Regions from separate parts of the Arthrobacter globiformis genome, predicted to be linked through region 1. Evidence: predicted binding sites of a transcription regulator. Region 1 holds the regulator's gene; each other region holds the start of a gene.
What was found. The regulator HrcA, encoded in region 1, represses chaperone genes, less so after heat shock. The targets are predictions, from matches to a motif close to TTNGCACTCGNNNNNNNCGAGTGCNAA.
Positions count from the first base shown of each region.

Region 2: a site for HrcA is predicted at 2,798-2,824, ahead of QFZ33_RS22950 (Hsp20/alpha crystallin family protein). Genes of this name have one in related genera too.
Region 3: a site for HrcA is predicted at 7,183-7,209, ahead of QFZ33_RS18570 (FmdB family zinc ribbon protein). Genes of this name have one in related genera too.

Region 1 covers NZ_JAUSXI010000001.1:3,270,114-3,279,673, forward strand. The annotation lists gene QFZ33_RS15010 (PhoH family protein) at 1-1,079, opposite strand, end outside; gene QFZ33_RS15015 (GerMN domain-containing protein) at 1,422-2,339, shown strand; gene QFZ33_RS15020 (16S rRNA (uracil(1498)-N(3))-methyltransferase) at 2,407-3,177, opposite strand; gene dnaJ (molecular chaperone DnaJ) at 3,180-4,307, opposite strand; gene hrcA (heat-inducible transcriptional repressor HrcA) at 4,366-5,379, opposite strand; gene QFZ33_RS15035 (DUF3097 domain-containing protein) at 5,591-6,445, shown strand; gene QFZ33_RS15040 (DUF4870 domain-containing protein) at 6,575-6,994, shown strand; gene hemW (radical SAM family heme chaperone HemW) at 7,097-8,326, opposite strand; gene lepA (translation elongation factor 4) at 8,363-9,560, opposite strand, start outside.
Region 2 covers NZ_JAUSXI010000001.1:4,898,838-4,909,195, reverse strand. The annotation lists gene QFZ33_RS22955 (FdhF/YdeP family oxidoreductase) at 1-1,726, shown strand, start outside; gene QFZ33_RS22950 (Hsp20/alpha crystallin family protein) at 2,258-2,683, opposite strand; tRNA gene QFZ33_RS22945 (tRNA-Lys) at 2,902-2,978, shown strand; gene QFZ33_RS22940 (hypothetical protein) at 3,048-3,296, shown strand; gene QFZ33_RS22935 (hypothetical protein) at 3,437-3,562, opposite strand; gene QFZ33_RS22930 (GcvT family protein) at 4,436-6,943, opposite strand; gene purU (formyltetrahydrofolate deformylase) at 6,981-7,937, opposite strand; gene QFZ33_RS22920 (bifunctional 3-phenylpropionate/cinnamic acid dioxygenase ferredoxin subunit) at 8,060-8,410, opposite strand; gene QFZ33_RS22915 (FAD-dependent oxidoreductase) at 8,651-8,830, shown strand; gene QFZ33_RS22910 (NAD(P)/FAD-dependent oxidoreductase) at 8,874-9,668, shown strand; gene QFZ33_RS22905 (SRPBCC family protein) at 9,617-9,916, shown strand; gene QFZ33_RS22900 (IclR family transcriptional regulator) at 10,074-10,358, opposite strand, start outside.
Region 3 covers NZ_JAUSXI010000001.1:3,991,769-4,002,126, forward strand. The annotation lists gene QFZ33_RS18525 (GIY-YIG nuclease family protein) at 1-5, opposite strand, end outside; gene QFZ33_RS18530 (SDR family oxidoreductase) at 1,351-2,244, opposite strand; gene QFZ33_RS18535 (helix-turn-helix domain-containing protein) at 2,341-2,595, opposite strand; tRNA gene QFZ33_RS18540 (tRNA-Ala) at 2,871-2,943, opposite strand; gene QFZ33_RS18545 (SDR family oxidoreductase) at 2,988-3,788, opposite strand; gene QFZ33_RS18550 (hypothetical protein) at 3,822-4,799, opposite strand; gene QFZ33_RS18555 (GNAT family N-acetyltransferase) at 4,927-5,547, opposite strand; gene galU (UTP--glucose-1-phosphate uridylyltransferase GalU) at 5,554-6,459, opposite strand; gene QFZ33_RS18565 (5-formyltetrahydrofolate cyclo-ligase) at 6,547-7,158, shown strand; gene QFZ33_RS18570 (FmdB family zinc ribbon protein) at 7,306-7,593, shown strand; gene cpaB (Flp pilus assembly protein CpaB) at 7,800-8,546, shown strand; gene QFZ33_RS18580 (hypothetical protein) at 8,658-8,888, opposite strand; gene QFZ33_RS18585 (AAA family ATPase) at 8,885-10,358, opposite strand, start outside.

The sequences.
Region 1 (9,560 bases):
CTCTCCCGTCGTTCCCGGGGCACGGAATGCTTGACCCGGTTGCGTTGTGCTTCGTCCCAGATGCCGTAGGCGTTGACGATGTCCCCCACCAGGCGGTGGCGGACGACGTCGGCGGCGTCCAGAACGGAGAAGCTGACGTCGTCGATTCCGGTGAGGATCTCCTCGACGATGCGCAGGCCGGAGCGGGTTCCGAACGGAAGGTCTACCTGCGTGACGTCGCCGGTGACCACCATCTTGGAGCCGAAGCCGAGGCGGGTGAGGAACATCTTCATCTGTTCCGGCGTGGTGTTCTGCGCCTCGTCGAGGATGATGAAGGCGTCGTTCAGCGTCCGGCCCCTCATGTAGGCCAGCGGAGCGACTTCGATGGTTCCGGCCGCCATCAGCCGGGGAATGGACTCGGGGTCCATCATGTCGTGCAGCGCGTCGTACAGCGGGCGCAAGTACGGGTCGATCTTGTCGCTGAGCGTGCCGGGGAGGAAACCCAGCCGTTCGCCAGCTTCAACGGCGGGACGGGTGAGGATGATCCGGCTGACTTCCTTCTGCTGCAGGGCCTGCACTGCCTTGGCCACCGCCAGGTAGGTCTTGCCGGTGCCGGCGGGACCGATCCCGAAGATCACCGTGTTCGCGTCGATGGCGTCCACGTAGTTCTTCTGGTTCAGTGTCTTGGGCCGGATGGTCTTGCCGCGGCTGGACAGGATGTCGTGGGTCAGCACCTCGACCGGGTTCTGCAGGGACTGGCTGCGGAGCAGCGAGACCAGTTGCTGGAGGACTGCGGGCGTAATCACGGTGCCGCGGGCGACGAGCCCCCGGACCTCGTGGAGCAGGCGCATGATCCGCGGAACATCGGCCGCGGGTCCGTTGATGGAGAGTTCGTTGCCGCGGACGTGGAAACTGACGGCCGGGAACTGGTCTTCGATGAACCGGAGGGCCTCGTCGTGGCTGCCCAGCGACTGCACCATCTGATCAGAGTTATCGAAGATGACCACCTCCGTCCGGACACCGGGGAGACTATGGGGGAATTCGCCCGTGGTGCGGTCCCCCGTATTGAGGCGGCGCTTTCCGTTTGCTGATTCAGTCATGGTGACGGCCTGGGGCCTTAAGTTCCCTCCAGTTCGGAAAATAACTCGTTTGTGTCTTTACATCTTACGCCAGCGCTCGCCCCTGCCTGCCGTCCGGGAAGGTCACGCGACCGCATTTCTGTAACGCGTTCCCGCAATTAGATATCAACTTTGTATCGGCCTCATATCGTTCCCGTTGCAGTTCGGCCGCCTGCCCCGAAAGGCACGGTGTGGCCCAAAGTCTCGTGTAATGCTGGAAAAGGAGCCCGCCGGCAACGGTCGGGCGTGCCCGCAAGCAACTGCTCATTCGAAGGGATCGCCAGCATCAGTCAGCCAGGAACTCCGGGCCGGAAAGCACCGCGGATTCGCTCCGTAGTGCTCTCGGCGCTGCTTCCGGCTGCCTTGCTGCTCTCCGGATGCATTGCCGATCCCGATCCTGCTGTGACATCGGCCAACTCTCCGACCTCCTCGTCGCGCCGGGCCGCCGGCACGGACGGCGTTCCCACTACCAGCGCGCCGCTGGAAACGACGCAGTCCTCGAACAAGGCGCCCGTTTACTGGATTGGGCGGAGCAACAGCAACGTCTTCCTGTACCGCGAGTTCCGCGACGTGCCGGACGATGAGAACCCGATCACGCGGGCCCTGCGGGCCATGATGTCGGAGACGCCGCTGGATCCGGACTTCTTCACGCCGTGGCAGAACCCCAAGAACCTGGCGACGTCGATCTCGGGCACCAATGTCATTACCGTGGACGTTTCCGCGGATGCCTTCAACAGCAACCTCGACGCAGACATGGCCCAGCGGGCCATCCAGCAGCTGGTCTACACTGCGACAGCCGCCGGGGCCAGCTCGGGCCTGATCGACTCCGGCCAGCAGATCGAGGTGGTGATCCTGGTGGACGGGCACACCGATTACATGGCGTTCAAGCACGTGAAGCTCGGTGCCCCCACGTCACGCAGCGCCGGAATGGTGGCACCGGTGTGGATCATCGATCCGCAGCAGGGCACCGAAGTCGGCGACGGACGGGTCAAAATCGCCGGACGAAGCACCGTCCCCAACGGCAAACTCCACTGGCGCATCCTTAAGGTCCAGGACAACGGCGACAAGGAAAGCTATCTGACCGGGGAAGCCACGGCCGCAGCGGATCCCGCCGCCTCCGGGGTCTTCGGCATCACGGTCAACCTCGCGCCCGGCAACTACGAGGTGCGCGTCTCCCAGATCGGCCCGGGTAAGCCCGAGGACGAACTCAACGTGGACTCACGGGGGTTCACGGTTCGCTAGCGGCCCCCTCAGCGAAGCGTTCGCTGGCTGAAGTTCCCAGCGGCCTGGACTTACCAGCAGCCTGGACTTACCAGCGGCCCAAGACGTCGCTGGCAACCACGACGCCGGCCGGTCCCGCCGTCGATGACCGCAGGACGTGCGGTCCCAGCAGTGCCGTAATAGCCCCGGCGCTGCACAACCGGGTGACCTCGCGGGGGCTGATGCCTCCTTCGGGACCAACGATGAGGAGGACCTCGCTGGGGTCCGACGCATCCTGGCGCTCCTCCGACCACTTGCCCAGGACCCGCCGCAGCGGCGTCACCGCGTCTTCGTGCAGGATCACGGCAAGGCCGGCGTCCGCCACTTCCTTGGCCAGCGCCTGGGTGTCGACGGCGGGCCTCACCTCGGGGATCCAGGCGCGGCGCGCCTGCTTGGCGGCGGCCGTGACGGCCGACTGCCATTTGCCGTGCGCCTTGGCCGCCCGGTCACCCTTCCAGCGGACGATGGAGCGTTCCGACTGCCATGGAATCACCGCGTCGATGCCCAGCTCGGTGGCGGTTTCGATCGCCAACTCGTCCCGGTCACCCTTGGCGAGGGCCTGCACGAGAACGAGGCGGATGTCCGGCCGCGGTTCCACACTGACGGAGGTGCATTGAACCGTCAGCTCGGCGGGGGCAGCTTCCGTCACGGTTCCCGTGATGCGTTTGCCGGCGCCGTCGGCTATGTCAACCTGCTCGCCCACTGCCAGGCGCTTCACGGTGACCGCGTGCCGGGCCTCGGCACCGTCCAGGACGAACAGCGAACCGGGAACAGTGCTGTCCAGCGCGCCGGCCGGGGTGAAGAAGACGGGGTTGCTCACCGCTACAGGTTACCGAGGCGGTCCCGCAACTTGGCGAAGACGCCACCGCCGGCCGCGAGCTTTCCCTCGGAGAACTGCTCGCCGCGGAGCTTGGCCAGCTGCCGGAGCAAATCCTCCTGGGCCGGGTCGAGCCTGGACGGCGTTTCCACCTGCAGATGGACCTTGAGGTCGCCGCGGCCGTAGCCGCGCAGGTGGGTGACGCCGAGGCCGCGGAGGGTGATGATCTCGCCGGACTGCGTGCCCGCCTTGACGTCGATCTCCTGCTTGCCGTCGAAGGTTTCCAGGCTCAGCTCCGTGCCGAGGGCAGCGGCGGTCATGGGAATGTTCAGTGTCGCGTGGAGATCGTCGCCCTCGCGGACATACGTGGGGTCGTTGTTGACGCGGATTTCCACGTAGAGGTCGCCGGACGGCCCGCCCGCTGGGCCGGCCTCGCCCTGGCCGGAGAGCTGGATCCGCGTTCCGGTGGCCACACCGGCCGGGACCTTGATGGTCAGGGAGCGGCGGCTGCGGATGCGGCCCTGGCCGCTGCACTCGTTGCAGGGGTCCTTGATGACGGTGCCGAAGCCCTCGCACGAGCCGCAGGGGGCGGCGGTCATGACCTGGCCGAGGATGGAACGGACCGCCCGCTGCACCTGGCCGCTGCCGCCGCAGATGTCGCAGCGTTCCGGGTGGCTGCCCTCGCGGCAGCAGGACCCTTCGCAGGTGGGGCAGGTGACGGCCGTGTCCACTTCCAGCTTCTTGTTGACGCCGAAGACGGCATCGCGCAGGTCGATCCGCACGCTGATGAGCGCGTCTTGGCCGCGGCGGACGCGGGACGCGGGGCCGGAGGTGCCGCCGGCGCCGAAGAAGGTGTCGAAGATGTCCTGGAACGCGAAGCCCTGGCCGGCATAGCCGCCGCCGCCAAAGCCGTTGTCCGTGCCGTTCTCGTTGCCGGTGGTGTCGTAGACCCTGCGCTTCTGCGGATCGGACAGCACCTCGTAGGCGTGGGTGACGGCCTTGAACCGTTCGGCGGCGTCTTCCCCGGGGTTTACGTCCGGGTGAAGCGAGCGGGCCAGCTTGCGGTAGGCCTTTTTGATCTCCTCGCCGGTGGCTTCCGCGGAGACTCCAAGAACGTCGTAGTGGCTGCTCAAAGTTCGTTTCTCTTCCTGGTTGTACTGCCTGTGGTCAAAGGATGTCCGGCGCGTGCGGTCACGGGCCCAGAATCCTCGAAAGGTAGCGGGCCACCGCGCGCACGGCGGCCATGGTGGTGGGATAGTCCATCCGGGTGGGGCCAAGGATGCCCACCTTGGCGGTGGCGTCGGGGCCGTAGCCGGTGGCCACCACCGACGCCTCGGCCAGCCCGTCGTAGGGGTTTTCGCGGCCGATGCTGACGGCCACGCCCCGGGGGTCCTGTGCCATGTCGCTCAGGAGCCGCAGCATCACCACCTGCTCCTCGAGGGCCTCCAGCACGGGTCCGATGCTGAGTGGGAAGTCAACGTTGGACCGCGCCAGGTTGGCTGTTCCGGCCAGGACCATCCGGTCCTCCCGGCTGTTGTGCGCCAGGCCCTCCAGCCCCTTGCCGAGGGCCATGGCAACGGGGCGCTCGGCCGGCGTGCAGCCGGCCACGACGGAGGCCAGGTGCTGGGGCAGGATGGCCACCGGCGTTCCGCCCACACCGGTCATGAACCGGGTGCGCAGGGTGGCAAGAGTGTCGTCTGACAGGTCCTGCCCGGCGTCGACGACGCGCTGGTCAACCTTGCCGGAGTCTGCGATCAGCACGATCAGCACCTTCCGCGGTGCCAGCAGCACAAATTCGATGTGCCGGACCACGGCCCGGCTCAGGTGCGGGTACTGCACGACGGCGACCTGGTTGGTCAGCTGGGACAGGAGCCGGGCCGTCCGGTCCAGGACGTCGTCGAGGTCCTCGGACCCCTCGAGCAGGGTCTGGATGGCACGCTTCTCCGCCGGGGAGAGCGGCTTGACCGCCGAGATCTGGTCGACGAACAAGCGGTAACCCTTGTCCGTGGGAATCCTGCCTGCACTGGTGTGCGGGGCCGTGATGAGGCCCTCATCCTCCAGTGCCGCCATGTCGTTGCGGATGGTGGCGCTGGAAACGCCCAGATGGTGCCGTTCCACCAGGGCCTTGGAGCCGACGGGTTCGCGGGAATGGACATAGTCCTCCACGATGGCGCGCAGCACCTCAAGCTTCCGTGGTTCGCTCACAGTCCACCTCCTTTTGGCCGTAACCGCGCCGGGCTTAATCCTGCCCGCAAACGCTGTAGTTAGCACTCGACATGCCTAAGTGCTAACAAGTCTAATATGAGTCACCGCGTTGTTAGCATTGGTACCGCTCCGGGCGAAATTCCGGGCGACTGTCCCCCGGCGGCATGCCCGCGGCCGGAGCGGCTCCGTCCTAGTGCAAAGCGGTGAACGAATGCAGTACCAGACCTGGGGCCCGCAGGAGATCGCAGCGCCTGCCAAGAACAGCCTGCCCGAGGTGCCGGTGGAGCGCGGCATGGTTCTCGAGGACGTCCAGTCCGGCTGGGTGGGCGCAGTGATTCGGGTGGAGAAATCCGGCGGCATGCACGTGGTGGCGCTCGAAGACCGCCGGGGAAAATCCCGGTCCTTTAAGCTTGGTTTCGGATTCCTCCTGGACGGCCAGCCGATCCGCCTGATGCCTCCGGCGCCCAAGGCGAAGCCCGCGGGATCGGGCACGGCTGGACGGACGGCGTCGGGCTCGGTGCGGGTGGAAGGGCAGCGCGCCCAGGTGGCTAAGGCCAGCCGGATCTGGGTTGAAGGCAAGCATGATGCCGAACTCGTGGAAAAAGTCTGGGGCGATGACCTCCGGGTGGAGGGGATCGTCGTCGAGCCCCTGCACGGCATCGATGACCTGGCAGCGGCCGTTGCCTCCTTCCGTCCCGGCCCCGGCCGCAGGCTGGGCGTTCTGGTGGACCACCTGGTCCCGGATTCCAAGGAGTCCAGAATCGCCGACGCCGTGATGGCCTCCCCCGGCGCCGCCGGAAACGTGCTGATAGTAGGCCACCCGTACGTCGACGTCTGGCAGGCGATCCGGCCGTCGGTACTGGGCATTCCGCAGTGGCCTGTGGTGCCGCGCGGCACTGACTGGAAAACCGGCATCCTCACCGCCTTCGGCTGGCCGCACGAGACCAAGGAGGACATCGGCCTCGGCTGGCAAAAACTTCTCGGCGCCGTGCGCACCTACGCCGACCTTGAGCCCGCCCTCCTGGGCCGGGTGGAAGAGGTCATCGATTTCCTCACAGTTCCGTAGCCACAGCCCCGCTATTCGGCGTTCCGCCCGCTATTGCCCCTACGGCCCGGTATCCTTGGTACGGCACCACCGCACCGCGGCCCCGGCGCCAAGGCACTATCGCACCAACGCAAGCTTAAGGAAGACACCGTGGCAGAAGACGCTCGCGACCGCAGGGACACAAAGTCCGGCCAGGACCTGCCCCAGTACCATGGCGTTCCGGCCAATGCGCTTCCGCTGACCGCCAGCGAGGACCGGCAGTGGGCCACCCTGGCGCACTTCGGCGGCATCCTCGGCTGTGTTCCGGCGCTGCTGATTTACCTCATCTTCCGCGACCGCGGCCCGTTCACCGCGCAGGAGTCCAAGGAAGCCCTTAACTTCACGCTGCCGCCGACGATTGCGGCCTTCGTGGCCAATCTGCTGGTGCTGCTTCCCGTCGTCGGCAATCTGTTCGCCGTCCTGGCCACCCTCATCTGGATTGCGCTGACCTGCTTCGCAGTGTCCGCAGGTGTCCACGTCAACAAGGGCCAGCCGCACCGGTACCAGTACAACCTCCGCTGGATCAAGTAACCGCGCACGATCAAGGTGGGCCCACGCCGCAGGGTCCCCTGGACGTGGAGCCGCTCGGCGAGGGCCCGGCCCGAGCTTGCGAGGTTAGGGTTCGGTTGGGGACTAGTCCGGCAGGATCCTGCGGACCACGGCGTCGGCCAGCAGGCGGCCCTTCAGTGTGAGAACCAGGCGGCCTCTGAAGGCTTCCTCGGGCGCCACGAGGCCGTCGGCGATCAGTCCCGCCACGGCTTTCCTGCCGGATGGCGACAGGGCAGCGGTCTCGAGCCCTGAGGAAAGCCGGGCTTCCAGCATGACCTTTTCGACGCCCCGGGTTTCGGCGTCGAGCGTTTCGCGTCCTGCCGCCGGCGAGACGCCTGAGCCCAGCCGTCCGGCATAGGCGGCGGGGTGCTTGACGTTCCACCAGCGCACCCCGCCCACGTGCGAGTGCGCGCCCGGGCCGATGCCCCACCAGTCGTCCCCGCGCCAGTAGGCGAGGTTGTGGCGGCACGCCTGCTCCGGCGTCGCGGACCAGTTGCTGACCTCGTACCAGTGGAGACCGGCGTCGGTGATCATCCGGTCGGCGAGTTCGTATTTGTCGGCATGGTCGTCGTCGTCAATTCCGGGAACTTCGCCGCGCCGGATCTGGGCGGCGAGCTTGGTGCCGTCCTCAACGATCAGCGCGTAGGCGCTGATGTGGTCCGGCTGGTACGACAACGCCGTCTCGAGCGAAAAGCGCCAGTCCTCGAGGGACTCCCCCGGTGTTCCGTAGATCAAGTCCAGGCTGACGGCCAGCCCGGCGTCGCGCGCCCACTGCACCACGAGCGGAACACGGCTCGGCGTGTGCGTGCGGTCGAGCACCTTCAGCACATGGGGCACAGCGGACTGCATGCCGAAGGAGACCCGTGTGAAGCCCGCATCGGCAAGCAGCTGCAGTGATTCCGGCGTGACGGAGTCCGGGTTGGCCTCCGTGGTCACTTCGGCCCCCGGTTCGATCCCCCATGTGTCGATGGCGGCACGGAGGATTCTGGCCAGGTCCTCGGCGGGCAGGAGCGTGGGCGTGCCGCCGCCGAAAAACACTGTACTGAGCTTGCGGGCGGGCAGGCCCGACTGCTCAAGGACCCGCGCGGCAAAGTCCACTTCCGAGATGGCGGTGGAGGCGTACGCGTCCTGGGATGCTCCGCCTCCGAGCTCAGTTGCGGTGTAAGTGTTGAAGTCGCAGTAACCGCATCGCACCGCGCAGAACGGGATGTGCACGTAGAGCCCGAAAGCCCGGGCGGGCGCACCGTCTGCCGCCTGTTGCGGCAGCAGTCCATCCGACGGCGCGGGGTCGCCCAGGGGAAGAACGCTAGGCATGGGTGCGGCCTCCGGAGGTTCCGGCCACGGTCATCACTACTTCTTGGCCTTGTCCTTGGATTCGTCGGTGGTCAGTGCTGCGATGAAGGCTTCCTGCGGCACTTCCACGCGCCCCACCATCTTCATCCGCTTCTTGCCTTCCTTCTGCTTTTCCAGCAGTTTGCGCTTACGGGAGATGTCGCCGCCGTAGCACTTGGCCAGAACGTCCTTGCGGATGGCGCGAATGGACTCACGGGCGATAATCCGGGACCCGATGGCTGCCTGGATCGGCACTTCGAACTGCTGGCGCGGAATGAGTTCGCGCAGCTTGCCGGTCATCATCACACCGTAGGCGTAGGCCTTGTCCTTGTGGGTGATGGCGCTGAAGGCGTCCACCTGTTCGCCCTGGAGCAGGATGTCCACCTTGACCAGGTCGGCGACCTGTTCGCCGTCGGCCTTCCAGTCCAGCGAGGCGTAGCCGCGCGTCTTGGACTTGAGCAGGTCGAAGAAGTCGAAGACTATCTCGGCCAGCGGCATCCAGTACCGCAGCTCCACCCGGTCCTCGGACAGGTAGTCCATGCCGCGCATGACGCCCCGGCGGCCCTGGCACAGCTCCATGATGGCGCCGACAAACTCGTTGGGGGCCAGGATGGTGGCGGCCACCATGGGTTCGCGGACCTCGTTGATCTTCCCGGAGGGGAACTCGCTGGGGTTCGTCACAGTGATCACGTTCTTGTCCTCGAGCGTGACCTCGTAGACCACGTTCGGCGCCGTGGAGATCAGGTCCAGGTTGAATTCGCGTTCGAGGCGCTCACGGACGATCTCCAGGTGCAGGAGGCCGAGGAAGCCCACGCGGAAGCCGAAGCCGAGGGCCGCGGAGGTTTCCGGTTCGTAGATCAGGGCTGCATCGTTGAGCTTGAGCTTGTCCAGGGCGTCGCGGAGCACCGGGTAGTCGGTGCCGTCCAGCGGGTAGAGGCCGGAGAACACCATCGGCTTGGGGTCCGCATAGCCGCTTAGCGACTCCGCCGCGGGCTTGGCGAGATTGGTGACGGTGTCGCCTACCTTTGACTGGCGGACGTCCTTCACGCCGGTGATGAGGTAGCCCACCTCGCCGACACCGAGGCCCTTGGAGGGCGTCGGCTCCGGGGAGCTGACGCCGATTTCCAGGAGCTCGTGGCTGGCCTTGGTGGACATCATCTGGATGCGCTCACGCGGGTGGAGCATGCCATCCACCACACGGACGTAGGTGACCACG
Region 2 (10,358 bases), 1.6 Mb from region 1:
CATCGGCAAGGGCACCGTCTCGCTGGAGGACATCCACGACTCGGAGCTCATCTTCGTGGTGGGGCAGAACCCCGGCACCAACCATCCCCGCATGCTGTCCGCGCTCAAGGAGTGCAAGGACAAGGGCGGCAAGGTGGTGGCGGTGAACCCGTTGCCCGAGGCCGGCCTCTTCAACTTCAAGGACCCCCAGACCATCTCCGGCGTAGTGGGCGGCGGCACGCCGCTGGCCGACGAATACCTGCAGATCAAGGTGGGCGGGGACCTCGCCCTGTTCCAGGCGCTGGGCCACCTGCTGCTGCGGGCCGAGGAGCAAAACCCGGGGACCGTCGTCGACCATTCCTTCATTGCGGCGCAGACTGACGGCTTCGACGCGTACCGGGAAGCGCGCCGGGACCTGGACTGGGAAGAGACGGAACGGGCCACCGGCCTGAGCCGGAAGCAGATCGAGGACGTGGCCGGGATGGTGGTGGCGTCCAAGGCCAGCATCTTCTGCTGGGCGCTGGGCGTGACCCAGCAGCCGCACTCGGTGGACACCATCAAGGAAATGGTCAACGTCCTGCTGCTGCAGGGCAACTTCGGCAAGCCCGGTGCCGGCGCGTGCCCGGTGCGCGGACATTCCAATGTCCAGGGCGACCGGACCATGGGCATCTGGGAGAAGCCGAAGGAATGGCTGCTCGACGCGCTCGACAAGGAGTTCGGCATCGAGTCACCGCGGCACCACGGCCACGACGCCGTGGAGTCCATGGAGGCCTTCGAGCGCGACGAGGTGGACGTGTTCGTGTCCATGGGCGGAAACTTCTCGCTGGCGTGCTCGGACACCGAGACCCTGGAAGCCGGGATGCAGCGGATCGGCCTGACCGTGCACATCTCCACCAAGCCCAACCGGTCGCATGTGGTGCACGGCCGCACCTCGCTCATCCTTCCCACCCTGGGCCGCACGGACAAGGACGACAAGCACCCCAAGGGCGCCCAGTTCCTGTCCGTGGAGGACTCCATGTCCGTGGTCCACTCCACCCAGGGCAGGCTGCTGCCGGTATCCGAGCACCTGCTGGCCGAACCCGTCATCGTGGCCAGGATGGCCGAGGCAACGTTCGGCCCGGACCACCCGGTCGACTGGAAGGTCATGGCCGAGGACTATGACGTGGTCCGCGACCACATCTCCCGGGTGCTGCCAGGGTTCGAGGACTTCAACGCGCGCGTCCGGACGAAGAACGGCTTTGTGCTGCCCAACCCGCCGCGCGACACCCGCTCCTTCGCGACGGACATCGGCCGCGGCCGCTTCACGGTCAGCCCGCTGGAGTACCTCACGCCGCCGGCCGGACATCTGGTGCTGCAGACCATCCGCAGCCACGACCAGTACAACACCACCTTCTACGGCCTGGACGACCGTTACCGCGGCATCTCCGGCGGCCGCCGCGTGATCCTGGTGCACCCGGAGGACCTCACGGAGCAGGGCTTCCAGGACCGCGACCTCGTGGACGTGGTGAGCACCTTCCAGGGCACGGACCGCCGAGCCGAGAAGTTCCGGCTGGTGGCCTACCCCACGGCCAAGGGCTGCGCCGCGGCGTACTTCCCGGAGGCAAACGCTCTGGTCCACAAGGAAAACGTGGCCCGGGTGTCGAACACCCCCGGCTTCAAGGCCATGTTTGTGCGCTTCGAACCGCACGCCGGCGGGGTAGCGGCTGCCGCGGCCGGCGAGGCGCTCGAGATGGCCACAGCAGGCTAACCGTTTCGCACTTCGGTAGTTTCGACCGGGGGCGGCGAGGGCTGGCCCGGAAATGAATGCGGATCCTGGATTGTCGATGAGCCATTGCTGCGTTGAGGGGCTGAGCTTGTCCCAGGGAGCGAGACCCGCCGGGTGGATAAAAACGAAGTGAAGGCGACGGCGCGTCTGACCCGGCGCCGGCTTGTTGACAGGACTGCGGGAGCCCAGAGCGCTCATGCCGGACGCCAAGGCGTTGGCCGGGATGGCCGATGCGGGATTCGACGGCATTGCGCGTTGCCGTCCCGGCGGCATTTGCTTCTTGCGCGGTCTGGGGGTGCGGCGCCCGCGCCCCGACGATGCGCGAAGGATATAACTGACCGTCGACCTCGAGTGGCGAACGGTCCCCGGCGCCGCGGGCGGCCGGGGACCGCCGCTGGGACGGCCCGTGCGCTGCTGCTGCATGTGCGCTACAAGCGCGGTGGCGTTTCCTTCTGGTGCCAGCCGCCTGAAGAGGCAGCGTTAGCGTGTAACGGGGGAGCCCGTCCCGGTCTGTTAGGCCGCGTTGATTTGGTGCTGCTGGCCTCCCTTGGTCTCTATTTCGATTTTCCGCGGCTTTGCTTGGGCAGCCACGGGGATTCGTAGGGTCAGGACGCCCGCGTCGTAGTTTGCCGTGATTTTATCGGTCTCCATGGCATCCCCGAGAACGAGTTGGCGGCTGAAGACACCCCGGGGCCGCTCGGAGGCCACCATCTCGACGTCTTTTCCGGCCGTGTCCTTCCGTTCGGCGCGGACCGTCAGAACGTTTTTGTCCACGCCCAAGTCCATGGAATCAAGGTCCACGCCCGGCAGATCCAGGGCAAAGACATAGTCATTCCCTTCCCGCCATGCATCCATCGGCATGGCTGCAGGATGGGCCACGGTGCCCAGCACCTGTTCGGCGAGGCGGTCGAGCTGACGGAAAGGATCGAACATCAACATCCCATACCTCCTTGATCATCTTCGATCGGATCTGTATCCGCTGACATAGATTTAATAGCACTGTCCATTGCCCCCTGCAAGAGCTTTCGCGTCAATTCTCGCGCCAGAAAAACCCTTGCGGACACCCTTCGCCAGTGCTAATAAATCTATAGCAGTCGATATAGATTCTTTGAGGGTTGTGAGCGATTTCCGGGAAGATCACATGCGTGCAGGGCAGGGCGCACCCGTAGCTCAGCCGGAAGAGCAGGGGACTTTTTGATCCTCGGGTCGTGGGGTTCGAGCCCCGCCGGGCGCATCTCCGGACGGACAGTAGTGGGGGTTTCCGGTCCGGGCGCGGTTCAAGATGGAAGGCGGTGCATGAGACATGAACCCAGAACTCCAAAGGTTGCGGGCACTCGCGGCGGTCATGGCGGCCACCCAGACCGCCCTGGACGTGGCCCACCGAACATTGCGGGAATCCTCGGCGGCGCTGCTGCGCACCGGGGACGCGACCCTTGCTGAGGTCAGTGAAGCCAGTGGTTTGGACCAAGGCGAACTGCTGGACCTGCTCAGCCGCAACACTCCCGGCCGCGAACCGGCCTGGAACCAACCGCGGATCACAGGTTTGTCCTAGCGGTCGGCGCACGTGACATGGCAGATCCAACGCCCGGGCCACCAGGAAGAGCGAACAGGCGACCCCTGCCGGCTTTTGGTTGACGAAGGTCATTATTGGCGTTCACAAACAGCCACGGTGGGGACGTAGGGTGGAAAACCCTACAGAGGTGCAACTGTCCACAGGGCATTCATCAGCTCACGCAGCTGATTGGCGGGATCCTCGCCCAGCAGGACCTGGACCCCTGCATACGCCTGGCCCTGCTCCGGCACCTCTGGACCAACCATTTTTCGCCGGATACCCGGCGTAAAATTGGAACCGGCCGGCGGCGGACGGCCGCTGGTGTCCCCCATGCCAGCCGGCACCCAGCTCCGTCGTCGGTCTCAGCACTCCGTCACGTACGTGTTCGAAACCACCGAGAAGAACCCCGCGCAACTGGCTCGTGCCGCGCGGTTCTTCTCTGCTGCCAGTCCTTCACGGCTTGACCGAATATCAACTATCGGCGTTCGAATTGGGTTGTCACTGGATGAGGGATTCGCGCATCTGCCGCCGGAAATGAGGGCTCAAATTTCAGGCGGGTCAGGAAGGCTCTCTCTGCCACTGGTCCTTCGGGCCGTTCCCCGGTTGAGCGCCAAATGGCCGCCCCGGAATCCGGCGCTCGGCGCCTGTCATTTCAGCCCAGTCCCCGGTGCCCGCGATAGAGGTGGGTCCGGCCGCCACCAGCCCCGCACCGACCAGAAGCGTGGCACCGAACGCGCCTGACTTCCTCCGGCTATGTCGTGACTGGAAGCGCCCGTCCAGCACCCAAGCGTCACATCAGTAAGCGGGGGATGGGCTGAGTGACCGAGGACGCCCGTGTGGAAGGGGCTGCGCCGGGCCCAGTCGACTGTCGGCCGTAGAGGAGCTCTTGGGCGACGGCAACCTGTTCTGAGACTGGGCTCGCGCTCACTGCCGGGGCCCAACGCCGCGGCAACGACAACTCATTCACGCTCACACGGTACGCCCCCGCGCTACCGCTGGACAGAGTTCAATTCCCGACAGTTTCCCGCAGCCCTCCTGACCTCTTCATAACCAAGAACGACGGCGACACTCCGGATTCACCGGTGTGTCGCCGTCGTTCTGGGCGCGAAGGGGGTCAGGACGGCGAGCCCTGCCGGGCCTCAGCCGCGGAGGCGCTCCATGCCGGGGTCGAACAGCGGCTCGGCGCTGACCGTGGCGGGGACGCGGCGGCCGAAGTACTCGATCTCCACGGCGTCGCCCTCGGAAACTGCGGCGGGCAGCCAGGCGTAGGCGATCGGCTTGCGGATCGAGTAGCCGTACGCGGCGCTGGTGACGTAACCGGAGGCTACCCCGCCCACGAACACGGGTTCCTTGCCCAGCACGATGGACGTGCCGTCGTCGACCGTCAGGCAGCGCAGCACCTTCTCGGCGGGCTGTTCCTTGAGTGCCACCAGGGCCTGGGCCCCCACGTAGCCTTCCTTGTCCTTCGCCACCGAGAAGCCGAGGCCGGACTGGTACGGGTGGTGCTCGGTGGTCACGTCCGTGCCCCAGAGGCGGTAGCCCTTCTCCAGGCGCATGCTGTTGAAGGCGCCGCGGCCGGCGGCGATGATGCCGTGCTCGCGGCCCGCCTCGAAGAGCAGGTCCCAGAGCTTCAGGCCGTATTCGGCGGTGGTGTACAGCTCCCAGCCGAGCTCGCCCACGTAGGACAGGCGCATGGCTGTGACGGGTATGCCGCCCACCGAAATCTCCTTGGTGCGGAAGTACTTCAGGCCGTCATTGGTGAGGTCGTCGGTGCTGACCTTGCCGATGACTTCGCGCGCCAGCGGGCCCCACAGGCCGATGCAGCAGGTGCTGCCGGTGATGTCGGTGACGTGCACCCACTTCGCCGGATCCGCGGCCGACTGCTTCCGGGCCTCCACGCGCAGGTAGTCGAAGTCCACATTGCCGTTTACACCCAGCTGGAAGTCCTCCTCACCGAGCCGGGCGACGGTCACGTCGCTGCGGATGCCGCCGTCGTCCGCCAGCAGCAGGCAGTAGGTCACCGCCCCCGGCTTCTTGGCGATGTTGCCGGTGCTCAGCCGGTGCAGCAGCGCCTGGGCGCCCGGGCCGTTGACGGCCAGCCGCTTCAGTGGCGTCATGTCGTACAGCGCGACGGCGGTACGCGTCTTCCACGCTTCGGCCGCGGAGATGGGGGAGGAGAACATGGCGGACCAATCGTCCCGCTCCGGGGTCTGCCACTCGGCCGGCAGTTCGTCCAGCAGGGCGCGGTTGGCCTCGAACCAGTGCGGGCGCTCCCAGGCGGAAGCCTCGAGGAAGAACGCGCCGAGTTCCTTCTGCCGGATGTTGAACGGGCTGACGCGCACGTCCCGCGGGGATTCCTTGGGCTGCAGCGGGTGCATGACGTCGTAGATCTCCACGAAGTTCTGCTGCGAGGTCTCACTGACGTACTCGTCGCTGGTCTGCACCTTCTCGAAGCGGGAGAGCTCGCAGCCGTGCAGGTCGGTCTCGGGCTGGCCTTCGATGAGGAGCTCGGCCATGGCCTTGGCGACGCCGGCCGAGTGGGTCACCCAGACAGCCTCGGCGACGAAGAAGCCGTCAAGCTCCGGCGCCTCGCCCATGAGCGGGCCGCCGTCCGGGGTGAAGGAGAAGATGCCGTTGAAGCCGTCCTGGATCTGTGTGGCGTGCAGGCCCGGCAGCAGGTCCTGGCAGTCCTCCCACGACGGCGCGAAGTCTGCCAGGGTGAAGTCCAGGCGGGAGGGCATCCGGTGTTCGGACATCTCTTCGGCGCCGATTCGCGGCAGCTGCTCCATGTCCACCGGCATGGGCCGGTGGGCGTAGCTGCCGATGCCGATCCGGTCGCCGTGCTCGCGGAAGTACAGGTCGCGGTCCTGGTAGCGCAGGATGGGCAGGCGGGCGCCGTTGGGCAGTTCGTTGAGGCCGCGCAGTTCCTTCAGCGGCGTGGTCTTGACGTACTGGTGGGCCAGCGGCAGCAGCGGCACCTTGAGCCCGATGAGCTTTCCGATTTCACGGCCCCAGAAGCCGGCGCAGGACACCACGATGTCGGCCGGGATCACGCCGGAGGGCGTCTCGACGCCGGTGACCTTGCCGCCCGACTGCGAGATGCCGGTGACCGTAGTGGAGCCGAGGTAGGTCACGCCGGCCTCGCGGGTGCGGCTGATGAGCAGCTGCACCGCCCGCGCCGCCGAGGCCAGGCCGTCACTGGGCACGTGCAGGCCGCCCAGGATGCGCCGCCCGTCGGCCAGGGTCCCGCTGTTCAGCAGCGGGTAGTGCTTCTCGCACTCGTCGGCGTCGATGATCCGGCCCTCCACGCCCCAGGAGGTGGCATACCCGAGCTTCCGCTTGAGGTCCTCGAGCCGGTCTTCCGTGGTGGCCAGTTCCAGCCCGCCGAGCTGGTTGAAGCAAGACACCCCGCCGTCGGTGAGGGAGAGCAGCTTGTTGACCGTGTAGCTCGCGAATTCCGTCATGGTCTTGGACGGGTTGGTCTGGAACACGAGGCCGGGGGCGTGCGAGGTGGAGCCGCCGGCCAGTTCCAGCGGACCCTGTTCGACGACGGTGATCTTGTCCCAGCCGCGGCTGGCCAGCTCGTCCGCGAGGTTGGTGCCGACGATGCCGGCGCCGATGATGACGACGCGAGGTGTTGCGCTCATGGTGTGTGGTTCTCCTGGTTTCGCGTTAGCGGGAAAGTTAGCGGAATACGACGGTGCGGGTCTTGTTGAGCAGGACGCGGTGCTGGCAGTGCCACTTCACCGCGCGGGAGAGCGCCTGGGTCTCCGCATCCCGGCCCACTGTCACCAGCGCGTCCGGGTCGAGGGCGTGGTCCACCCGGAGGACCTCCTGTTCGATGATGGGGCCCTCATCAAGGTCCGCGGTGACATAATGCGCCGTCGCACCGACCATTTTTACCCCGCGGTCGTAGGCCTGGTGGTAAGGCTTCGCACCTTTGAAGCCGGGCAGGAACGAGTGGTGGATGTTGATGGCCCGTCCGCGCAGCTTGCCGCAGAGGTCATTGGACAGCACCTGCATGTAGCGGGCCAGCACCACAAGGTCGGCGTCGTATTCGGCCACCAGCTCCAGCAGGCGGGCCTCGGCCTCGGGCTTGGTGCCGGCCGTAACCGGCAGGTGGATGAAGGGCAGTCCGGCCGCCTCGGCCATGGGCCGCAGGTCCTCGTGGTTGGAAACCACGACGGCGATCTCCGCACCCAAGCTTCCCGCCCGCCACCGGAAGATGAGGTCGTTCAGGCAGTGGCCGAACTTCGAGACCATGACCAGCAACCGCTGCGGGCGGCCGTCGTGGATGCTGAAGTCCATGCCGAATTCGCCGGCGATGGCGGCGAACTCGGAGCTGAGGCTTTCGGCGGTCTGCTGGGTGAGGCCGTCCCGCTGGTTGAGGTTGTCGAAACCTGGATCTCGACTGGCTCGATCACCGGTTGCGGTGAACGCGGTCCGCAGGTAGAGCTTGCCGCTGACGTGGTCGTCGAACTGCTGGTGCTCCACGATGTCGAAACCGCGGTCGGCCAAAAACGTGGTGATGGCGCGGACGATGCCCGGCCGTTCGGGGCAGGCGAGGGTGAGGACAAACTCGGCGCTACGGGCTTTGGCGCTGGCACCGGCCGCGGGCGCGCCTTCAAGGACTGTGGACAAGATTTTCTCCTAAGGGGTAGCAGCAGTGGAGGTTGAGGGGCTTCGGTGACCCTGTCCCTGCTGCGGAGGGACGCGTGTCAACAGTTACGGGCGGAGGCGAGGGTGTAGCAGAGCGGATCGGCTTAGATGTGGCCGTTCACTGTCAGCCCAGGGGGAAGATTGGGCGCCGCCTCGGACTCGATGACCATGATGTCGCCGTCCACAACGGTGACTTCGTGGGTGCGGACGGGAAGTTTGGCCGGCGGTGCATCAACCTGCCCGGTACGGAGATTGAACTTCGAGGCGTGCAGCGGGCATTCGACCTCACAGCCTTCCACCCAGCCGTCGGTCAGCGAGGCGTCCTGGTGGGTGCAGGTGTCATCAATGGCGAAGAGTTCGCCTTCCTCGGTGTGGAAGACAGCGATGGGCGGTGCGGTGTTCAGGCGCAGGGCTTCCCCTGGTGCCAGTTCGCTGAGCGGGCATGCCTTGTGCATGGGTGCCTCTTCTCGTGGGGAGGTAGATGGGCTTTGGCATCTTGTTCCGAATGGATCAACTGCCGTCGTAATATGCAACAGCGTGCTTTCGCTCACACTGTTTTGTCAAGGGTTGACGGTCCAATTACGCGTGCCCGCGTTAATGAGACACCGACCTCTTGACAGTCGCCGTGGCTTGGATCACTCTGTTGCAGATAGCGATTGTTGTTGCGCCAATAGCAATTGAAAGAGGGTGTGAATATGGAGACGCTTGCGATCGTGGGAGCTTCCCTGGCCGGTCTTTCCGCCGCGCGGGCAGCCCGCGCCCAAGGCTTCACCGGACGGCTCGTCATCATCGGCGATGAAGAGCACCGTCCGTATGACAGGCCGCCGCTCTCCAAGGACTTCCTGCTGGGATCAATCACGGCCGACCGAAACTGACGACCTCGACGCCGAATGGCTGCTGGGGGCACGTGCGGTCTCCTTGGACGCGGCTACAAAAACCATCGGTCTGGCTGACGGCCAAGTTGTCCAGGCCGATGGCATCGTCATCGCCACCGGCGCGCGGGCCCGCCAGTTGCCGGCCCTGGCCGGCTTGAGCAACGTCTTCTCCTTGCGCACCCTCGCCGACGCGCAAAGCCTGGCGCCGGAACTCGTGCCGGGAAGCAAGATGGCCGTTATCGGTGCGGGCTTCGTCGGTGCCGAGGTCGCCTCTTCCGCCGCTTCACGCGGCATGGACGTCACCCTCGTTGACACCAAGCCGGTGCCCTTTGCAGCCCAGTTGGGCATGGAGATGGGGTCGGTGGTGGCCGGCCTGCACGCCGCCAAAGGCGTCCGGCTCATCTCATCGGCCGTTATTGAGGACTTCTACGCAGGTGAAGGAAACGTGACCGGCCTTCGGCTGGGCGATGGGACGTTCGTGGCTGCGGACGCTGTGGTGGTAGGGATCGGCGCGGAACCGAACGTTGAATGGCTCACCGGTTCCGGGGTGGAGGTCGACGGCGGTGTGCTGTGTGATGCGACGGGGCGCACCAGTGTTCCGGGCATTGTGGCGGTGGGGGACTGTGCCGCGTGGTTCGATGCTGCGGTGGACAGGCACCGCCGGGTGGAGCACTGGACGGGTGCCCTGGAGCGGGCGGCGCTGGCTGTGCGGGCCCTGCTGGACAGCGACTCCCCGGCGCAGCCGACACGATCGTCGAATGCGACTGGCTGTACCTGCCCTCCGTCGTGGAGTCCGGCAAGGACGTCACCGCATCGGTGGAACTGTTCCACCGGGTGAACATGCAGGACTTCGACGCGTGCGAACGCTGCCAGCCGGGCATGGCCTCCAAGGTCTACTCCAAGGGCGGCGTGCTCGTCCCGTCCGAGCACCACATCGGCGCTTTCCACGACTGGATCCACGAAAAGGTTGGCGACGTCGAGCTGTCCGGTGAGGCGCTGCTGGGCATCACCGACAGCACCCCGCCGCTGGAGGAACGGGCTGAGACCCTCGAACGCAAAGAAGCCGCACCGACCCCGGCGACCTAGAACCGCTGATTGAGCCTGAGGGTTCGCTGATTGAGCCTGTCGAAATCAAGGTTTCGGCAGGCTCAACCAGCGGCTTGGTTTCGACAGGAACCAGCGGCTTGGTTTCGACAGGCTCAACCAGCGGCGGTTTCGATGACCCCGGACCCTCGGTCCGGGGTCATCGGTGTGTGTAGCCCATCTTTCCGCTGATGCTCAGGCCAGCGTCCCGGAGGCCCTGGATCAAGCCGGGCGTATTTTCGGGGTTGAAGCGGAAGGCAGGCCCCGAGATGCTGACGGCCCCGATGACCGTCCCGAAGTGGTTGTAAACGGGCACGGCAACTGCGTTTAGGCCGATTTCGAATTCCTCATGAACAACGGCGTAACCGTCGCGGGAAACGTCGAGGAGCTGGTTCTCCAAGGCATCCCTGTCCGTGATGGTCCGCGGGGTGCGGGCCGGAAGGCC
Region 3 (10,358 bases), 720 kb from region 1:
CCCATTGCATCCGCCCGCGTTTTCAGCCATCCGGTTTGAGCGTATGCCGGATGACCTGCACCTCCTCCGGTGCCAGCCCAGCCGCCAGGAAGAAATTTCCGAGGCTCAGTCCGCCCGAGATGTCGTTGTTCATGTCTTGCCTTCGCTCAATCCTGCCGGTCGGCAGCCCATAACTTCACGTCTGGGTATACGCCAGGACGAAAGAAGGCCGCCCCTCTTTCCAGCACTGCACTGGGTCCAGCACAACACTCCGAAGGGCAACCTCGTCAGCCATCCTATGTTCGGAGCCGGCAGGAGCCGAATCGGCGATTACGATAACGAGCAACACAGATTCCTGCTGAACCGGGTACCGGGCGCTACCAGAATCATGGGCGACAGGTTCCTTCCCTGGGAGGTCAAGCGGCGGCAGCTAGTGCCAGCCGAAGGTCCGCCAGCGCCATAAGCGCAGGCAGTTACGGCACGTCATCTCCGAGAGGCAGGGGCAGTTTGATCGGTTCATCGGCTTTCGTGATCAGGGCATCAGGGCACGTCGTGTCCTTCGGCGTGGAGCCCTTCCCTCCCCCAGACCCAACAGCTGCGTTGCAGGCGGCCACGGTGGGTGGGAAACAGGGAACTCCGCTGACGGTTCCACTGATTTACACCGGGGTCGCTTCGGGGCCCGTCCGCCTGGCTGTCGAGGTCCTCGGCGGAAGACCGAAGGTCACCGGGGCTGATTGGGAGGACATTCATGAGGTGTCCCTGGCGCTCCCTGAAGGCAAGACGTACTTCAACGAGCCCACAGGCTGGGACAGGAAGGACGTCGGGACCATTGAAAGGCGACGAGAAGGGCAGTTACCGCGCGCGGCGTCACGCCACCGGACGGGACACCCTTTGATGCTGTCGTGGAGTCACCAGTTGAGCGTCACCTGGTCCAGTTCTGGAGGGAGCCGCCGTCACCGATGTCTGTCCTGTCATCGCAATCAGAGGGAGGCAAGAGTGTGCCTCGCTTCATTGAGATGTGGCAGGGGCCGCCGGGCGCCACGGCCGGCAGCGAACCTCAACTGCTGTAGCCGGGAAGCGTAAAGAAGGACTTCGGATCGTCGGCTCCGAGCAGGTCGTGATGGAACACGATGGCATCCACCGGCCGGGTGTCCACGAACAGGACCGCGACCTCGCGGGAATGGACGACAGTGTACCGGACGGGCCCGTCCAGTCAGGAGTGGATGCGGTGTACTCCTCGACAAACAATCCGTCACCGAGCAGGCCCCGCTCCGAAAGCAGGTCGTAGACAACATTCCAGGCGAGACCCATCAACTCGTGGATGGCCGCCTCAACAGTTGGAGCCGTCATGCGACCATGCCACGTGCGCTGCTACGACGGATGGCTCGCCTGCTCACGCAGAAACACACTGGCGGGCTTGGGGCTGATTCCCCGCTGACGTAGAGGCTCATCGTCCCACGTGGCCTCGTAGAGATCCTGGTGCAGCCCGGCGCCGAAGACGGAGGCCAGTGCGTCGTTGCGGCGCTTGAGCAGACGCACGGCAAGACGGGCCACAAGGCGAGGCATCCGCTGGGTTTTCATCGGCCGGCCGGTCAGCTTTTTTGCAACGACGACGGCTTCGTTCTTTGACAGGGCCTCCGGGCCTCCGAACTCAACAAGGGCGGGCGGAGCAGGCTCGAGTGCTACAGCGCAAAGCAGGGCAGCGACATCTTCCGTAGCGACCCAACGCCTCTTGGTGTCTCCTTTGCCGATGATGGCTGCCTTTCCTGCGGCCATGTCGAAGCGTCCTAACGGCGCGAGATGGACTTCTTGGAAAGCGTCCGCCCGGACGATGACCGTTTGCATTGAGGAGCTGTGAAGCCGTTTCTCGATGGCGAGCTTGGCTTGTTCCAGCGGTGTACCGATGGCGTACTCCACCCCGGTGAAGGACAGGTAGACGAAGCGGCGCACGCCAACGGCCTCGGCGGCAGCGACTAGAGATCCCATACCCTCTTCATCTACATCTTTGATGGTGGACTGGCTGGTCCCTGCGAGCCGTCGCCCCATCGCCGTGGCCGTCGCGATCACAGTGTCAACGCCTTCGCATGCTGCCCGGAGGCTTGAAGGTACTGTGAGATCGCCTCGCACGACCTCCGCGCCCACCTCCTGCAAGAGCTCCTCGCGCTTGCTTTCCCTGAGAAGGCAACGGACCCGCTGCCCCTCCGAGCGCAACCGCCTGACAACACGGCTGCCGAGATCACCGGTGGCACCTACGACGAGAATCATGACGCACCACTTTCAAGCGACGAGCAGAATGGATGGAGCTTAGGGCCCAGTCCCTCGGGCGTCAACGGTCTCCCGCGCTGCAAACTGAGTCAGTCGTCAGCTACTCGTGTCCTCTTCCCCGTCGTTCGTCAGCTCGCCGGCCGCCACGCGCTCGGCGGTGCGCCGGTAGGCCTCGGCGATATAGTCCTCGAGGTCGTTGGCCCCGATGCGCCAGATGGCCCGGCCGCCGACCTGGATGGCGCGAAGCTCACCGGTCCTGATCAGTGACGGGATGAGGCTTTGCTTCACGTTCAGCTCTTTAGCCGCCTGGTCGATGGTCAGGAATCGGTTCTTCTTGGATTCATCGGGCACCTGACGATCCTATGTGCACGGGCGCTCTCATCGGGCTCGGTCTGCACCCGCCATGCTGCCGAACACGACAGCAGATCCCAGCACAGCGGCACCCGCGGCTACCACAAGCAGAAGTACTCCCCGAGGCTTCATAGTGGGAGCCTAATCCTTCGATTAGCCGCAGTCTTCCTCTAGGGCTCTTTCGACCGCGTTAGGTGATTCTTTGAGGAACCAAAACAGGCGGCTTGAAGAGAACGCATGCAGGGGATCCGAAGACTCAGAATCCCCTGCATTCGTGGAGCTAAGGGGATTCGAACCCCTGACCTCTTCGATGCGAACGAAGCGCTCTACCAACTGAGCTATAACCCCGTGGCGCCGTTTCCCGGAGGAACTCCAACGCCGGTTTCCCTAGGCTACAAATTTTCTTGCCGGTTTGCCAACCAGGCCTCAAATGTCGCGTGTCCGTAACGCTGTTCGGGCGCCAGGTTCTTTCCCTCACGCAGAAATCTGCCTGTCAATCCGGGCAGCGGCAGTTCGGTCACGAGGCCCCGGGCGCCGGTTATCCGTTTCCACGCGCCGGCCAGCGATCCCATGCTCAGCACCTCCGGCCCTCCGACCGTCTGCAGCGCGTGGGATCCACCGGACGGCGGCCCCAGCGCGGCTTCCAGCAGCGCCGACGCCACGTCGGCCGGGGAGATCGTCTGGAACCGGGCACCTTTGATCACCGGCACCAGGCCGACGCGGGAACCCGCGTCGAAAACCCCTGCCACCAGGCTGTGGAACTGCGTGGCCCGCACCGTGAGGGTTTCGAGCGGCGACCTAGCATACACGCGCTCCTTGTCCGCCTTTGACCGGTAATACGCGAGGGTGCTCTGGTCGCAGTTGACGATGGAAAGCTGTACGGCCCGGGCCACGCCCGCCGCCGCGGCTTCACCCAACAGCAGGGCGCCGCCGGCCGCATAACGCCTGAGTGCTTTGCCGGTCCGCGCTTCGAGGCAATCGACGACGACGTCGGCACCCGCCAGCGCTTCCGGCAACCCTTCTCCGGTGGTGACGTCCGCACGGAAGTAGGCGGCGCCGTCGTAATACTCCCGGGCGCCCGGGAGCGGCGGGTTCCGGCTCAAAACGGCGACGGCGTGCCCCAGCTCAAATGCCTGGCGCACCACTTCACTTCCAGCCTGGCCGGTGCCGCCGGCAACGCAGATGCGGACCATTACTGTGGCGCCTGGTGCTCCGCCGACGCCCGGCTACGCGCGCCGGCGCTGCAGGACGTCGTCAAGGTTGCTCAGCGCGCTCTGGGCCTTGGTCAGCGGCTTGGTGGGTGCGGCATTCGGGGAGGCTACAGGCGGTGCGGCGGCCGGACCCTGCTTGAGTGAAGGTTTGCCCACGGACTTCGGAGCCTCGGGCAGCGCCAGCGGCTCGGGTGCCTGACGTTCAGCTTTGGCCGCTTCAACGTATGTCGGCTTGGGAACTTCCACCGGCTCCCAGCTGGATTCAGGCGAGGCCGCCGGGCCCTGCACCGGGGCTGCGGCGCTTTCATCGCCGGCCGCAAGAGCAACTGCCAGTGCAGCCTCGCGAAGTTCGACTGCGGTGAGGGGCTTGGGCTTCGGCGCTTCCGCCTCGGCATCGAAGAGTGCACTCTCCCGGAGCTGCACAGGCTCCGGAGCTGGTGCCGCCTCCACGTGGCCCTCGGCGGCGGACTCCCGGCTGGCGGGCGGGCCCATGGCCGCTCTGAACGCGGCGCTGACTTTCCTGCGGCGGTCACGCACGGCGAGGCGCCGCAAAACCACGACGGCGGCAACACCGGTCAGTAACGCCGTGGCCGGAACCCAGGGGTTGCCGAGCCCAAAGAGGCGCAGGACCCCGGTCACAATCGCAGTTAGGAAGGACAGCAGCCCAACGAACGCGATTGCCGTCCGTCCGTACCGGATCCGAAAAGCACCGGCCCCCTTGGCGGCAGGCCTGCTGCCGGACGGAGCCGGGGTAAGGCCTGTTGCTGGTTCGCTGCTCTTCCTGGTGTCCATGCGTTTCTCCTGCTGGGCGGTCATATACACAACCGTCCCGGCTTGCGGGTTTGCAGTTTCGGCGTCGACGCTCTCCAGCGTCAGGTCACCGGCAGCCTGGAACTGATGCCGGCCGTTGCGGAGCACGTAAGGGGCAACCCAAACGATCCAGAGCGCAACAGCAGCCACAAGGATGACTGAGCTGCTAAGGGGGAAGTCCACAGACAAAACCGTATGAGGAATGTTGGGGCTCTTGTGGCATTCGTCTCGGTGTGTCGCGGCCGAGCTTCAAATCAATGGACTTATGTGTGGAACCCGGGTCTGACCAGCGGCTCTGTCGGTCTGCGGGTCAGACGGGCCTGACCCGCAGCCAGCGGCTGAGGAGTCCTTCGGGAATTTCCTCTGACGTCAGCGCGAAGGAGCGGTGGTCGGCCCATTCCCCGTTGATGTGCAGGAAACGCGGGCGGTAGCCCTCGTCCCTGAAACCGAGCTTTTCCACGACTCGCAGGCTTGGGCCGTTTTCGGGACGGATGTTGATTTCCATCCGGTGGAGGCCAAGCGTCCGGAAACAATGGTCGGTTGCCATCGCCACCGCCGTCGGAGCGATCCCATGTCCGGCCCGAGCCTGGTCCACCCAGTAGCCGAGAGTCGCCATCAGGGCGGATCCCCACACAATGGAGGAGACAGTCAGCTGCCCCACGATGACCGGGTCACGGAATCCGGGTGTCCACTCAGCGATCACAAACGGCAGCGCCGTGGCCTGGGCTGCCTGGGTATTCAGGGACCTGACCATCTGCCGGTAATCGGGCAGAGCCCCGCCCGGGATCGGATTGGAGGCCTCCCAAGGTGCCAGCCATTCGCTGTTTCGCGAGCGGACCTCGGTCCATTCCTTCCGGTCCCGGTACCTGATGGGCCGCAGGACAATATCCCCGCACTCCAGCGTGACCGGCCAGATGTGGCTGACCCTCATGAATGGTTACTCGGACAAACGGGCGGCAATTTGCGGAAGCCACTCACGCAGACCAGGTCCGAGGTCGTCGCTGTCGATGGCGAGCTCCACGCAGGCCTTGAGGTAGCTGAGCTTGTCCCCGGTGTCGTAACGGCGGCCGCGGAAGACCACGCCGTACACACCGCCGCCTTCACCGTCCCTGCTGGCCAGTTCCTGCAGGGCGTCCGTCAGCTGGATTTCGCCGCCGCGGCCGGGTTCGGTCTTTTCCAGCACATCGAAGACATCGGGGTGGAGCACGTAGCGGCCGATGACGGCCAGGTTGGAGGGCGCGTCTTCGACGTCCGGCTTCTCCACCAGCTTGTTGATCTTGACGAAGGCTTCGCCATCAATTTCGGAGATGTCCGCGCAGCCATAGGCACTGATCTGGGACGGTTCCACCTCGATGAGGGCCACGACCGAACCCCCGGTCTTCGCCTGCACGTCGATCATGATGCTGAGGAGCTCGTCGCGGGCATCGATGAGGTCGTCACCGAGGAGAACGGCAAACGGCTCATGGCCCACGTGCTGGCGTGCACGCAGCACCGCGTGGCCAAGGCCCTTGGGGTCACCCTGGCGGACGTAGTGGATGTCACCCAGGTTGCTCGCGGCCTGGATCGACTCCAGCTTGGCGGTGTCGCCCTTGGCCTCAAGCGTCGCTTCCAGGGTCGGAACGCGGTCGAAGTGGTCCTCGAGCGCGCGCTTGTTACGGCCGGTGATCATCAGGACGTCGCTCAGGCCAACCTTGACGGCCTCCTCGACGACGTACTGGATGGCCGGCTTGTCGACCACCGGCAGCATCTCCTTGGGCATGGCCTTGGTGGCTGGCAGGAACCTGGTGCCGAGCCCAGCAGCGGGGATCACGGCCTTGCGGACTGAACAATTAGTGGAAGTCACTGTTCTAATCTATCCGAGGGAACATTCATACGGTAAATGCTTCCGGCAGCGGCCGGCCGCCTGCCGCTGCGACAAAGGAAGAGACCCATGCCAACAGGGACCATGCCTTCGAAGGACGTCATCCGCTCCCGGCACCGGCAAATCCGGGCCATGATGACGCCGGCGGACCTCTCAAACGCCGGCGAGGGCATCGCCTCCCATGGCCTGCCCTGGGCCGAGGCTATCGCTGCCGGCAACCCGGCCACGTTCACCGCCTACCTCGGCGTCGATTTCGAACCGCCAACCCTTCCCCTGCTGCACGCCCTGCATGAGGCAGGCCACAGTATCCTGCTCCCGGTCTGCGAGCCGGACCGCGAGCTCAGCTGGGTCTTCTGGACTCCGGACAGCGAATTCGTCCGCAGCCGGTATGCGCCCATCCAGGAACCGGCCGGTGAGCGCCACGGCCTGGACACGGTGCGGGCTGCGGCCGGGATGTTCATGCCGGCGACCGCCGTGGACCGCAGCGGAAACAGGATCGGACAGGGCGGCGGCTACTACGACAAGTTCCTGGCTGCAGCCAACGCCGGCGGCCTGCACCTTCCGAAGGCCGCCATCATTTACGACTCCGAGCTCCTGCCCGCACAGACCATTCCGGCTGAAGACTTCGACCGCCCTGTCGAGGCAGTGCTCATGCCCTCCGGGCTGGTAGCCTTCGCGTGACCTCTCCCGGCCGGGATGATAGAATTGGCACTCAGGCCCTGCGACTGCTAATGGAGTCATTTCCGCCTCGGTGATCCGTCAAGGAGAATCCGGGAAATGAAGCCAGGCAGCACGGGACCTGTCGTTTGTCCAAGAGGAGGATCTACAGTGCCCACGTATGCCTATGCCTGCAAAGATTGCAGCCATGCCTTCGACATCGTGCAGTCTTTCACCGACAGCACTCTGACGTCCTGCCCCGAATGCCAGGGCACGCTTCGTAAGAAGTTCAACAGCGTCGGCGTGGTCTTCAAGGGCTCCGGCTTTTATCGGACTGATTCGCGCGATTCCAAGGGAAGCACCGTCTCGCCCTCCCCCGCCGCGTCAGCACCGGCTGCCCCCGCCTCCTCCTCGTCGTCTTCATCATCGGCTGCCCCGGCAGCCGCAGCCGCGAGCTAGGCGAGTCCCTGCGGCACCTGCCGCCTTCAAACTTTGAGAGTCCGGCCGGGTTTACCCGGCCGGGCTCTTTTGCTTCGCCGCTTGTTCCAGGGCCCAAGGGTCCGTTCCCGCTTTCAGGGCAGTCCTTTGATGCGTTTCGGGCCGGCTTTTCCACATACGGCTCCCGGTGCCTGTCATCGGCCAGCAGGGGCCCGTAGCGTGGCGGCATGCCAGCTACCGGTATTTTCCCTGCAAGGGCATCCCGCCCGGCCGTCCGTCCCGGGCGCCGCAACGCTTTGCCCGGTTCTGCCGCCCGTCCGCGCCCGCGCGGACGGCGCTTCTCGGGATGGCTGAACCGTAACCGCCGTCTTGCCGTGGCACTGCTCCTCTCCGCGGCCGCGGGGATCGCCGTTCACCAGCTGACTCCTGCCCCTGCCCAGACCGTGAGCGTTCTGGCCGCTGCCCGTGACCTTCCGGCCGGAGCGAACCTGAACGGCAATGATGTCAGGACCGTCAGCGTTCCGCCGGCCATGGTGCCGGACGGGACTTTCGCTGACAACTCCGGAGTGGACAGCAAGCAGCTGGCAGCGCCGCTCCGCAAGGGCCAGCTCCTCACCGATGCGCAACTGGTGGGTCCAGGCCTGCTGACGGGAGCGCCGCCCGGGTCCGCTGCGGTGCCGCTGCGAATGGCAGACCCATCATCCATCCAGCTGGTATCCCCCGGACAACTCGTGAACGTGGTCCTGACAAGCGGCAACGGCTATGAGCAGGCATCAGCCTCGAAGGTACTCGCCAAGTCAGTGCCGGTCCTGTGGACCTCCGGCCAGGAAGGCCAAAGCGGCCAGTGGCTTGCTGCCGGGGATTCGGACGGGCTGCTGGTAGTGGCCGCCACCCCTGCCCAGGCCAGTGCCCTGGCGGGCGCGTCAACCCAGGGAAAGCTGTTTTTCGTTCTGGTGGGAGCCGGTGCCCGGTGAGCCCGCCCGTGCGAGTCCTCTGCCCCGGGCGAACCCTCTGGTCTGCGCGAATCCGCCGGTCCGTGCAAATCCGCTGGTCCGCGCAAATCCGCAGCGTGTTTGTCCGGTTGCTCAGCCCCAGTGCGGGGGCTTCTGCTCCTTCAGCCACGCGTCGTGGTCGTTGCCGGATTCCGCGTCGCCCCAGGCGCGCGGATCGTCCTCGGCAGCCCTCTTGGGAACGGCGACTGTCCGCGGCTGCGCGCCGGCTTTGGTGCGGCGCACCTTTGCGGGCTTCTCCCCGGCCGCGGCCTGCTCATCTTTGCGCTCGGTCCCGTCTTTGCGCTCGGCCCCGCCGTCAGTCACACCGGGCCCTCCTTCCGTTCCGTGGCCGCCCCGTCCAGGCTAGTCTCAGAACCGAAGCCTACTCCGGCGCCCGCGGCCTCGGAATTGGAAGTGTCGTGGTCCGTTTGGTCAACGTCCGCCTGATCGGTGCCGGTCTGACCAGCGTCCGTCCGATCAGCGTCTGTCTGATCCGCCTCCGGCTGGTCAACGTCCCTCTGATCAGCATCCCGCTCGTCAGCATCGTCACGGCTCAGCTCGTCGCCGAAACGGTCATCGAGGTTCTCGTAGGCGGTCTCCTGCCCCGGCTCAGGCTCGAGGTCGCCCACCGCGAGGGTACTGACGTCGTCATCCAGGAAGAATCCCGGTGCGCCAACCGAGCGAACCGAAGGCGAAGGCTTCTCAAGCCCGAGGTAGCCGCCGATCCTGTCGGCGCACGCCGAGGGGTCGGTGAAGACCTCGATGGTCCACAGCGGCATGTACCGCCAGCCGAGCCGCTCCAGCAACTGGGGGCGCAGCCGGCTGCGTTCCCGGACTGTCATCTGCCGGTACTGCTCGGTGCCGTCCGATTCGATGGCTACCGGCCGAGGAATATCGGCGTCGTCCTGGCCCATGGTGCTGAGCGGATCCGCCGCGGCCACCACATCGATGGCGCCGTCGTACTGGTGCCACACGCGGGCACCGCGGGCCCGCAGCCGGTCGCCGAGATCGGCAACCAGCGGATCGGCCCCGAGGGCCTGTTCACTGGCCGCTGCCCGGGATGCAGGAGTCCCCAGGTCGGTGTTTCCGGAGATCTCACGGTCCAGAAGTTCGAAAAGGTCGACGGCGCCGTGGGCCAGTCGAGTCCGGTCAAGGTCCTCCGGCTTGAAGCACGTCAGGACGTGCAGCGACTGCCGTGCCCGGGTCATGGCCAGGGCGAACTTGGCCCGGCCGCCCTCGGCGGACAGCGGACCGAAGCTGTGCAGGGCCCGGCCGTGCGGCGTCCGCCCGTAGCCCGGCGAAAAGATCACACGGTCGCGGACCAGCCCCTGGGCGCGTTCCAGGTCCACAACCCGGAAGGATTCTTCACCTGCCGTGAAGAATCCGGACAGCGAGGGATGGTTGGGCAGCTGCAGCCGGATGGACTCGCCGATGCGTGCCGCGTGCCGAAGGCTGGCGGTCACCACAGCCAGCGAGGTCCGGGGCTGCAGCCGGGCGTGTTCGAACACGAGTTCAACCACCCGCTTGACTTCGGCCACCACCGATTCGACACCCTCATGGTCCGCGCTGGGCAGGCCGGTGCCGTCGGGCAGATACTCCACCGTCAGCGCACGGTCCAGCCCGGTTGCCGATTGTCCCTCCGGCAGGCGGCGGAGGCCGCCGTCGTAGAAGTTCTTGCTCAGCTGCAGCACCAGGTCCTCGTCCACCGCGCGGTAGACAGAGCGCAGCGGCGCCGTCGGCAGCACCGCCGAAAGTGCGGTGAACGCGCTTTCGACACTGTGGTGCGACTGTTCG